3 regions of the Peribacillus sp. SIMBA_075 genome follow, and region 3 is predicted to be linked to each of the others. Evidence: riboswitches for the same ligand, from Rfam matches in the RefSeq annotation. Region 3 holds a riboswitch; each other region holds the start of a gene.
What was found. A riboswitch is a leader RNA that binds a small molecule or an ion and turns the genes downstream of it on or off. The one in region 3 is predicted to bind cyclic di-AMP.

Region 1: it holds a riboswitch for cyclic di-AMP, as region 3 does, so the genes downstream of both, SB775_RS08630 (APC family permease) here and SB775_RS18415 (TrkH family potassium uptake protein) in region 3, are expected to answer to the same signal.
Region 2: it holds a riboswitch for cyclic di-AMP, as region 3 does, so the genes downstream of both, SB775_RS23280 (cation:dicarboxylate symporter family transporter) here and SB775_RS18415 (TrkH family potassium uptake protein) in region 3, are expected to answer to the same signal.

The regions. Positions count from the first base shown of each region.
Region 1 is NZ_JAWRYN010000008.1:11,315-14,602, forward strand. It holds gene SB775_RS08630 (APC family permease) at 1-1,452, opposite strand, end outside; cyclic di-AMP (ydaO/yuaA leader) riboswitch at 1,587-1,730, opposite strand; gene SB775_RS08635 (GtrA family protein) at 2,140-2,595, opposite strand; gene SB775_RS08640 (glycosyltransferase family 2 protein) at 2,555-3,288, opposite strand, start outside.
Region 2 is NZ_JAWRYN010000048.1:8,175-11,462, reverse strand. It holds gene SB775_RS23285 (hypothetical protein) at 1-241, opposite strand, end outside; gene SB775_RS23280 (cation:dicarboxylate symporter family transporter) at 612-1,871, opposite strand; cyclic di-AMP (ydaO/yuaA leader) riboswitch at 2,044-2,193, opposite strand; gene SB775_RS23275 (efflux RND transporter periplasmic adaptor subunit) at 2,395-3,288, opposite strand, start outside.
Region 3 is NZ_JAWRYN010000028.1:40,396-43,683, reverse strand. It holds gene SB775_RS18415 (TrkH family potassium uptake protein) at 1-1,175, opposite strand, end outside; cyclic di-AMP (ydaO/yuaA leader) riboswitch at 1,318-1,460, opposite strand; gene SB775_RS18410 (hypothetical protein) at 1,791-1,982, shown strand; gene SB775_RS18405 (MFS transporter) at 2,444-3,288, shown strand, end outside.

The DNA of each region.
Region 1 (3,288 bases), on a different contig from region 3:
AGTTATACCGGCCACAGGCACAATAATGATATTCCCTTCTATTGGCAAGATAGGCTCACAAGTTGTAATCCTTAGCTGGTCTCCGACTGCTTCATAATGCTTCCTAATTCGATGAAAAATTAAAATGATGATAGGTAAAAAAATCAAAACAGGCCAAACCTGAGTAAATTTGGTTAAAAAGAATATCATCGTGACGATAAAACTAATAGTGGCACCAATTGAATTAATGGTTAATTTCATGATCCAGCCTTTTGGCTTTTCGCGTATCCATTTGACAATCATCCCTGTCTGGGAAAACGTAAATGGAATAAATACCCCTACCGCATAAAGTGGAATAAGATTTTCTGTATGTCCCCCAAATGCGACTATTAAGATGATGGATGCAAGTCCTAGTATGATAATTCCATTGGAATATCCTAATCGGTCCCCTCTAATCGTAAACGCCCTTGGTATGAATTTATCTTTTGCAAGATTCACCGCAAGCAAGGGGAAAGCGGAATAGCCAGTATTGGCAGCAAGAATCAAGATCAATGCAGTCGTACCTTGAATGAAGAAATACATGAAATTCCGACCAAAGATCTCTTCAGCAATCTGCGAGACGACCGTTACCTCTGCGCTAGGAACAATGCTTAAATAGTAGGCTAAGAATACGATTCCCGTAAATAATACAGCCAGTAAGGAACCCATAGCTATTAAAGTTTTTGCAGCATTATTCGGAGCTGGGTCTTTAAAGTTCGGAATCGCATTGGAAATCGCTTCGACTCCTGTCAATGCGGAGCTTCCTGATGCAAATGCCCTTAGCAGTATGAATAAACTGATGCCCGCTACTGGAGTCCCGATTGGCGCGTGTAATTCCGGTGAGACTCCACCTGTCAGGATTTTGTAAATTCCTACACCAATCAAGATGAACAATGCTAAAACGAATAGATACACCGGATAGGCCAAAACAGAGGCCGACTCTGTAACCCCTCTTAGGTTAAGGATGGTGAGCAGAAATACAAAAATGATGGCTATGCCTACATTATATGCATGAAGGCTGGGAAAGGCGGACGTGATGGCATCCGTACCTGCAGAAACACTTACAGCTACAGTTAAAATATAATCGACCAATAAGGATCCTCCAGCTATCAACCCTGGATTGATACCTAAATTGTTTTTTGAAACCACATAGGCTCCCCCGCCATGAGGATAAGCAAAAATGATTTGTCTATAGGACAAGATCAATGCAGCCAACAGTAACAATACTCCGATGGCGATGGGTATGGAATACCAGAATGCCGCAGCACCGACCGTGATCAGAACGATTAATATTTGCTCCGGTCCATAAGCAACCGAAGACAAAGCATCAGAAGATAATATTGCCAAAGCCTTGGTTTTGTTAAGCTTTTGATCACCTAGTGCATTTGATTTTAAAGGTCTCCCGATCAAAAACCTCTTTATAGAAGATAACATCAAGAATTCACCACCATTTTTAAGTTATAAGTTTATATTACCCAGCTATAGGAAAAACAAAAAAATGGAAAAATGCCCACAAGTCATAACTAAATAGACCTGTAGACATCCACTTTTTTGTCTAACAAGCTCCACTTCCCTCTCATATAACGCTTACGAGGTTAGCTGTCGGATTCGGACCTAAGAGTAGCCCTACCTTGAAAGGATTCACCCCTTGGATTGTTAAAATAATCCCATAACGGGTCCCCCGTACCATAAGGTTTAAGCGATTTAGAAATACGAAACTGTTGATTATCATACTCCGGTGAAATAGAAAAGTAAATGAAAATTTTGCACAGTAAAATAATAATTTATTTTGAGTGAGGCTTTGTTCTGACTTATATAACATAAGTCATCCAAGTGCATGATTCGAAGGTAGGAAAAAGGTGAATAACTTGTTAAAAAAGAGAAACTTCCCAATCAATTTTTAAGAAATGAAAGAACAAAACGGTGGGTACTTAAAGGGGAAAATTACCGAATTACGAAACTGTTTAAATCTCTAATTTATTAACGGTTCACCTTTCTTATTAAAAGGATCTGCCCCCGCTTGGATAGGTTTGCAATATATAAACTCCACGCTGAAAATCAAAAATTCGCTTCATGAAATCCACTTTGATTTCCATCCAAAGGGGCATTCTTTGATTCTAATCAGTTCCTTCCTTCTTGAATTGTTCCCAAATTGCTTTTTTTAAAGACAAAGTATTTCTGGCCAATATAGTTCAGTACTGTATAAAAGATTGTTCCGATAAGTACAGCCACATTTTGCTGAATGGAAAAATGAACGGATGCTTCCAAGGATTCTGCAATGGCTTGTCCTAAAGAATAAGCGGCGTAATAACAAATCAGGATGACGCAAAAGAAACGGGCAACCCCTCTCCGCCAATCTATATCGCTTCTAAAAGTAAAAGTCCTGTTCAACAGAAAACTCGTTACTGCTCCCATACCATTGCCGAAAAAGGTAGAGATCCAGTAAGATAATTCAAGAACATTCATGAGGAAAAGCATGATGGAAAGTCCAACCCCTGTATTGACCATTCCAACCAATAAAAAGCGGATAAAGGAGTTAGTGTGTTTTAGATAGTTTTTCAATACTTGTCCGTTCATTATCTAGTTGCTCCCGTTTATTTAAATCGAGTGGATTAAATAAATCCAGATCCACAATATATTTAGGCCGGCGTTTGGATTCATTATAGATTTTACCGATATATTCCCCAATCAAGCCGACAGCAATCAACTGGAGTCCGCCGATCAACCAGATGGAGGTAATTAATGAAGTCCAACCAGTTTCGGTCTGCCCAAAAAACTTTAACCATAAAAAGTATGACCCAAAAAGTAAGCTAATGAAAAAGGAAAGACATCCTAGCCATAATACAAGCCGGATCGGTGTTACTGAAAAGGAAGTAATGCCATCAAGAGCAAAAGCAACCATCTTCTTAAATGGATATTTCGTTTCCCCTGCCAATCTTTCTTTGCGGTCATAATAAACAGAGTCCGTCTTAAACCCAATAAGCGGGACGATTCCCCGTAAAAAAAGATTCGTTTCTTCAAATCGTTCCAACTCCACGATCGCCCTTTTGCTCATTAGCCGGAAATCTGCATGATTATAGACAAGGTTGACCCCCATTTTGTTCATCATTTTATAAAAACCAGTTGCAGATGTTCGTTTAAAAAATGAATCAAGGTCCCTTTTTTGGCGGACGCCATATACAATTTCACATCCTTCAGTGAATTTCCGAATGAATTCAGGGATGACTTGAATATCATCTTGTAAATCTGCATCAATTGAAATCACACAAT
Region 2 (3,288 bases), on a different contig from region 3:
AATCTCCATATGCCCGGACATTTTCTTTAACGAGCTTTGCAATATCCTCAGATGAAGCGCTATCGAGCTGGACATTCAAATTGTATTCCCCACCATCGAATTGATGTTTCAATAATAAGATGGAATCCAAGGTATATGGCAGCGAATAGACAAATTCGCGAAAATTGAGTCCATTAAAAAGGACAAACCGTTCGGAAGCCTGCATATGCATATATAAGATATCATTGTTATCATTCTTCATAACCTGGTCCCCTCCGAGCTCTCAATCAATAATGTTATTTTATCAAACTTTTGGGTTTTCAAGTAAGTTATATAACCCAGAATATTATTCATCATCTGCATCGTATAAATAATGTGAATACCTGAACTCTATAATCACCTAAGGTTTAGGAACGAACTCGATAATTTTAAATATCCATAATAGTGAAAAATAAAGAGTTGGAGGAATTGACGACGGGTAAAATTGAATAAGGTTTTATCATTAATTCTTTTCATGTGGAAGCTTCCCTTTAAAAAACTTTTCGTTTGCACCTTCTGGCACGTCAAATATAAAGGATACGCTTTTCAAACACAAAAAATCCAGAGTGACATATCACTCTGGATTTTTTGTATTAAGAAACTTGTTCTAATTCTTTATCGGAAGGAGGGTTGAATTGACCTTCCCATTTAGAGATGACGATTGCTGCAAGTGAATTACCGATAACGTTTACTACTGTACGTCCCATATCAAGAATACGGTCGATACCGGCAATAAATGCTAAACCTTCAATAGGAATACCAACTGTTCCTAGTGTCGCTAAAAGAACTACGAAGGATACACCTGGTACACCCGCAATACCCTTAGACGTGATCATTAACACTAGCATTAGCGTAATTTGCTCATAAGCACTTAAATCGATTCCGTACATTTGAGCGATGAAGATAGCTGCCAACGCTTGGTATAATGTTGAACCATCAAGGTTAAAAGAGTATCCAGTCGGAATAACAAATGTAGCTATATGTTTCGGACATCCCGCTTTTTCCATTTTTTCCATAAGTTTCGGAAGAACCGCTTCTGAACTTGCTGTAGAGAACGCAAGTATCAATTCTTCTTTTAGAAGTTTAATCAATGTAAAGATATTGAATCCTACAAATTTTGCAATAAGACCCAGAACGACAATTACAAAGAAAATCATTGTTCCGTATACAGAAAGCGCTAACTTACCTAACGGAATTAAAGATTCCAAACCGAACTTGGAGATGGTCACACCGATTAGTGCAAATACCCCAATAGGAGCAAATTTCATGACCATATTAGTTAGGTAGAACATTCCTTCTGCTGTACCTTGGAAGAAACGGAATACTGGTTTACCTTTTTCACCGATCGCGGCAATACTTAGTCCAAACAATACGGAGAAGAAAATAATCGCTAACATATCGCCTTGTACCATAGCTTGTACTGGATTGGATGGTACAATGTGAACAAGTGTATCTACAAATGATTCATGCTGCTTAGTTTCTGCTGTATCAACATAAGTGGAGATGTCAGTTTTTTCCAGATGATTCATATTTACGCCAGCACCAGGCTGGATGATATTAGCGGAAATTAAACCAACAGCAATCGCAATCATAGTTACCGCCACAAAGTATGAAAGTGATTTAGCTCCTAGTTTACCTACTGCTTTTAAATCACCTACACCCGCAACTGCAACGATAAGGCTTGATACAATGATTGGCACAACAATCATTTTAATCATTCGTAGGAAAATGTCTCCGAATGGCTGTAAAAAGTTTTGGGCCGTCTCATTACCATAAAAAATGGCACCAACGATAATCCCTAGAATTAAACCAATGAAAATTTGGCTAGCTAAACTTAACTTGAATTTCTTCATATACTTTCCTCACCTTCCATAAAGTCTTTGATGCAAAAACGTTTTGTCTCGGTAAGGGAAACAAGATACTAATAGAAAGAAAGTAATTTTTCTTTTTTTGAAAAACTCTGTCTTTACGCCGAAAAAAAAGACACTTCATGTGTCGATTTCATATTGGCGTGAATATTCACACATGTTCCCTTAAAGACGCTGACGAGGTTAGCTGTCGGGTTAGGAATTGGAAACACAATTTGCCCTTTCATTTCTGAATTCACCCCTAGTGGATTAAAATCCACAAAAATGGTTCCCCCGTTCTTGGAATAAGATTAAGCGAGTTAACTTATAATAAAATATTATACTAAAAAGGTTAATCTGTAAATGTTTATTCTCTTCCATTTTAGAAAAAGTCTTTAAATATATCTGAATATTCTGCATTTTAGATGATTTCACCAAGTATTACACTTCCCGATTTTTAGTCATTTAAGCTATATGGATATATAAATAATAACTAATTTGACATCCCCTTTCTTTATGAAAGAAGCAGTTATTTTTCCAAAATGCCAAGTAACAGATACCTTACTTTTTCCCTAGAGGTGAATTTTTTATAAGTTGCAATTTTCACTTTTTCAAATTGAATTGGGGTAATAAAATAAGAATGGTTCTTCGCTACCCTATTCGGTTCTAGCAGGATGACATCACCTACTGACGGTCCCTTTATTAGTTCCTGCTTACCTTCTGCTTTAAGCCCTTTTGAAATGTAGTGTTTATCCACATAGCCTTTTTTAGTCAATTTGTAGACATGCGGCCTTTTTTGGTAATGCACTGCCTCTATGGGAATGGCGGGTACACCAGCTTTCTCATTGGTTATTACAGCAAGGTTGACTTTGGATCCCACCAACAAAGATTCAGTTTCTTCACCCTCCGGTTCGATTAAAGCCTGAAATGGAAATCTGTTATCCTTTTTTAGTGACGGCTCTTCTGCTGGATAGGAATGGATACGGCCTATCGTTCCTTTCAATGACTTTTTTAAATCAGAGGAACTTGCTTTTATAGTCATGCCCACTTTAGCTTTTTTCATCTCCTCTTCGGAGAAATTACCTTCAATTGCCATATTTGTCGAAACGATGGATATAATCGGGTTTTTCAGGTTTTTATTGATATTTTTAACTACACCATCAGCTTCACTCGTCGTTACAATCGCGCTAGCCTGCTCCTCAATTGAACTTAATTTAGCATCAAGCATTTTCACTTTTTCATTCAAACTGTTTTTTTCGAGTTCTTGCTTGTACATTTCTTGCTCAATGTTGCTTTTAATAAGATCTGAAGAGCTTGTTGTTATATTAATATCCAAGTTATTTTTCACCGATTCATCAATGACCGCTTTATCAGGATTACGGGTCAGGCCCCCTTGAAAAGCCCTTAACTTCCTAATATATTC
Region 3 (3,288 bases):
GCTTCAAATAAAATCATCAAGAAGTCACTTCCGCTTTCAGTGATGGTCAGCAGAATGGAGATGATTGAAACCATGAATACGCCAATGAATGTAACGGATAATGCTTTAAAAATCGTTTCACTAATTATGCGGTGACGGAATAATACCACATCACCCTTTCCTTTAATCTGTGACCAGACCGTTCCGATAAGCGTCGCAAATGTGGTTGTTTTAATCCCGCCGCCAGTCGATCCGGGTGAAGCCCCAACGAACATCAAGAAAATGATGAGCAGTAATGTGGGTTGAGTCAAATCAGGGATATTCAGCGTATTGGAGCCGGCCGTCCTTGGTGAAACCGATTGAAATAGAGACGATAACGTTTTACCCATGAAAGATAAAGGCTGCAATGTCTTGGCATTACCGAACTCGAATAAAAAGATTAAAATTGCGCCGACGATTGTAATTGTCAGGCTAGTCATCAGAACAACCTTCGTATGTACGGATAAACGATGGGTATCACGATATTCGTATAGTTCATTCATCACGATAAAACCTATTCCGCCAAACGTGATCAGGAAGGCGACCGTAAGGGTTACGAATGGATCCGATACATAAGGGGTCAAGCTCTTGAATTCTCCCATCAAATCAAAACCGGCATTATTGAAATTCGATATGGAATGAAAAACCCCGTAATAGATCGCTTTGCCGATTGGCATGTCAAAAGAAAAGCGAATCGATAAGATAAGGGCACCCATGCCTTCAATGATGGCCGTGAAAATTAAAAGCCGTTTTACTAACTTGACTATACCTGCCATGGAAAGATTATTTAAGGATTCCTGCAAGAGTAACCTGCCTTTTAAAGAAATCCTTTTGCCTAAAAGGAAAAAGAAAAACGTCGCAAATGACATGAAACCTAAGCCGCCTATCTGAATCAGTGTTAAGATGACCAATTCACCAAAGGTGGTGAAGGTCGTTCCCGTATCCACTACGACAAGTCCTGTTACACATGTAGCGGAGGTTGAGGTGAATAAAGCATCCAGAAAAGCAAGGCCATTCCCATTTTCAGTAGAAATCGGCAGGGTCAGCAAATAGGCCCCAATAAGTATCAGGGTGGCAAAGCCTAGTACAAGGATTTTTGGCGGATCGAATAATTTTTTTGCTTTTATCAATTGATCATCCCTACCTAAAAATGACATGTGTAAAACTGTATGAATATCTTAACCATCAATCCTGTTATCAAATCTTTTTTAAGCATAATAAAAAGACCTGCGTAAACATCGAACAGCTATTTTGTCACAAAAAGCGTGCAAAAAAAGCTCCCGAAATAGGCGGTCTTATGACCTCCTTCGCTTTAGCCGACGAAGTTAGCTGACGGGTAGGATGGCGAAAGAGCTGATCTCATCCCTTCTGCATGGCAGAATTAACCCCAAATGATTGGGTCCTCCGTACTCAATTCCTTTGAGTTTTGGCCGAAATATATTAAATTGATAAACGTATTCTACTCCCAACATTTAGCAGTTGTAAACCCCTAAATTGTAAAAAAATATTTCTTTAATAAAACTGAAAATTTACGTTTTATTTACATTGATAAAACGTATTGACAAATATTAGTTAGCACATTATGATAGGTTCGATTAATCCGATTATGATAACAGTTTCGGTGTACTTGATTCAACACTTTCTAGCTGAACAGGTCATGGGCAATCAATGTTATTAATATATATAAACTATTTTTCTTTTGAAAAGCATAGAAAAAGTCAATGCATTCGTATTTAAAGGTTTCAGACATTTTATAAAAAAGGCGGGCAATTATGGAGAAGACGTTCAATAGATATGTTATTAACGCTACAGGCAAGGGTGGCCAGACATATTTAACACAATGCCAGGATAAAGATGCACTAAGGAAATGGATAGCCGATCATGAGGACCAAATCATAATGAATGAGTTAAGGATAACGGATAAGAAAAAGAATCCGTTATTAAAATTGTTTTCCCTAAAGTAAATCAGCTGAATCCAAACATTCATTTAACGGTATTCAATTATGTCATTCCTGTGTCTTATTCGGGAACGCTGAGCGAAAAATTCCTATCTTGTTTTGCTTTCAAACTCATTTAATTTTGAATGAGTTTTTTTGTTTTGAAAATCATAACATTTACAAAATTATACCATTAATGTTAAAGTTTAGGGGGAATGTGATTCTGATGAGAAAAAAGTAAATGAAACGCAACTTTCCAGTGCGCTTGGTAAACTGGAAAGGAGTAACGGGGATGTATTGAGGCTTAAAGGGAGTTCCCATTATAGTGCATAGTTATTGCATGCTGTTAATGCAATACGGCATAAGATTAATAATGGTGACATATTAATTGGCACCGTTCTATTGATCCCGTCCCCAAGACGCATTTCTTGTGGACGGTTTTTTTTATTGTTTTTATATTTTCTTTCTAAGGAGGGGAAGCGTTGACATTGAGAAATTCATTAGTATCTTGGAAATATCCTTCCATTTTATTGTGCGGGATCGGGATTTCCAACTTCGGTGCTTGGGTTTATTTCATTGCACTTAATTTAATCGTGCTGGATATGACTGGCTCGGCCTTGGCGGTTGCTGGACTGTATATCGTTAAACCGATGGCTGCCATATTTACGAATGTTTGGGCCGGCAGCGTGATCGACCGGATCAATAAGCGGAATCTAATGATCGCACTTGATCTATTTCGAGCGGTATTCATGGCTTTGCTGCCATTGGCTTCTTCTATTTGGGTCATCTATTCCCTTATCTTCGTGATCAATATGGCAGAGGCCATGTTTGTAACGGCATCAAGGACTTATATAACAAAATTAATCCCCATTGAACAGCGGAAACGATTTAACTCGTTACGAAGCTTGATCGATTCTGGAGCTTTTTTGATTGGACCAGCGATAGCGGGTATCCTTTTCTTAATCGGTACACCGGTTTTAGCCATTTATATTAACGCGGCTGCCTTATTATTATCCGGTATCATCACTCTATTCATGCCTAATCTTGAAAAGGATCATCCCCTTGGAAAATCCAGTCATTACCTGTCTTGGACCATCATGAAAAAGGATTGGGGCATCGTCCTGGATTTCAGCCGGAAATCTTCCTATATCATGCTCATTTATTTCTTATTCAGCTGCATGGTGGTGATGGAAACGGCCATCGATTCCCAAGAAGCAGCGTTTGCCAAGGCCATACTCCTTTTGTCGGACAGCGATTACGGATTCCTTGTAAGCATCGCCGGGGCAGGCATCATTGCGGGTGCCATAGTCAATGCCGTATTCATCAGTAAAGT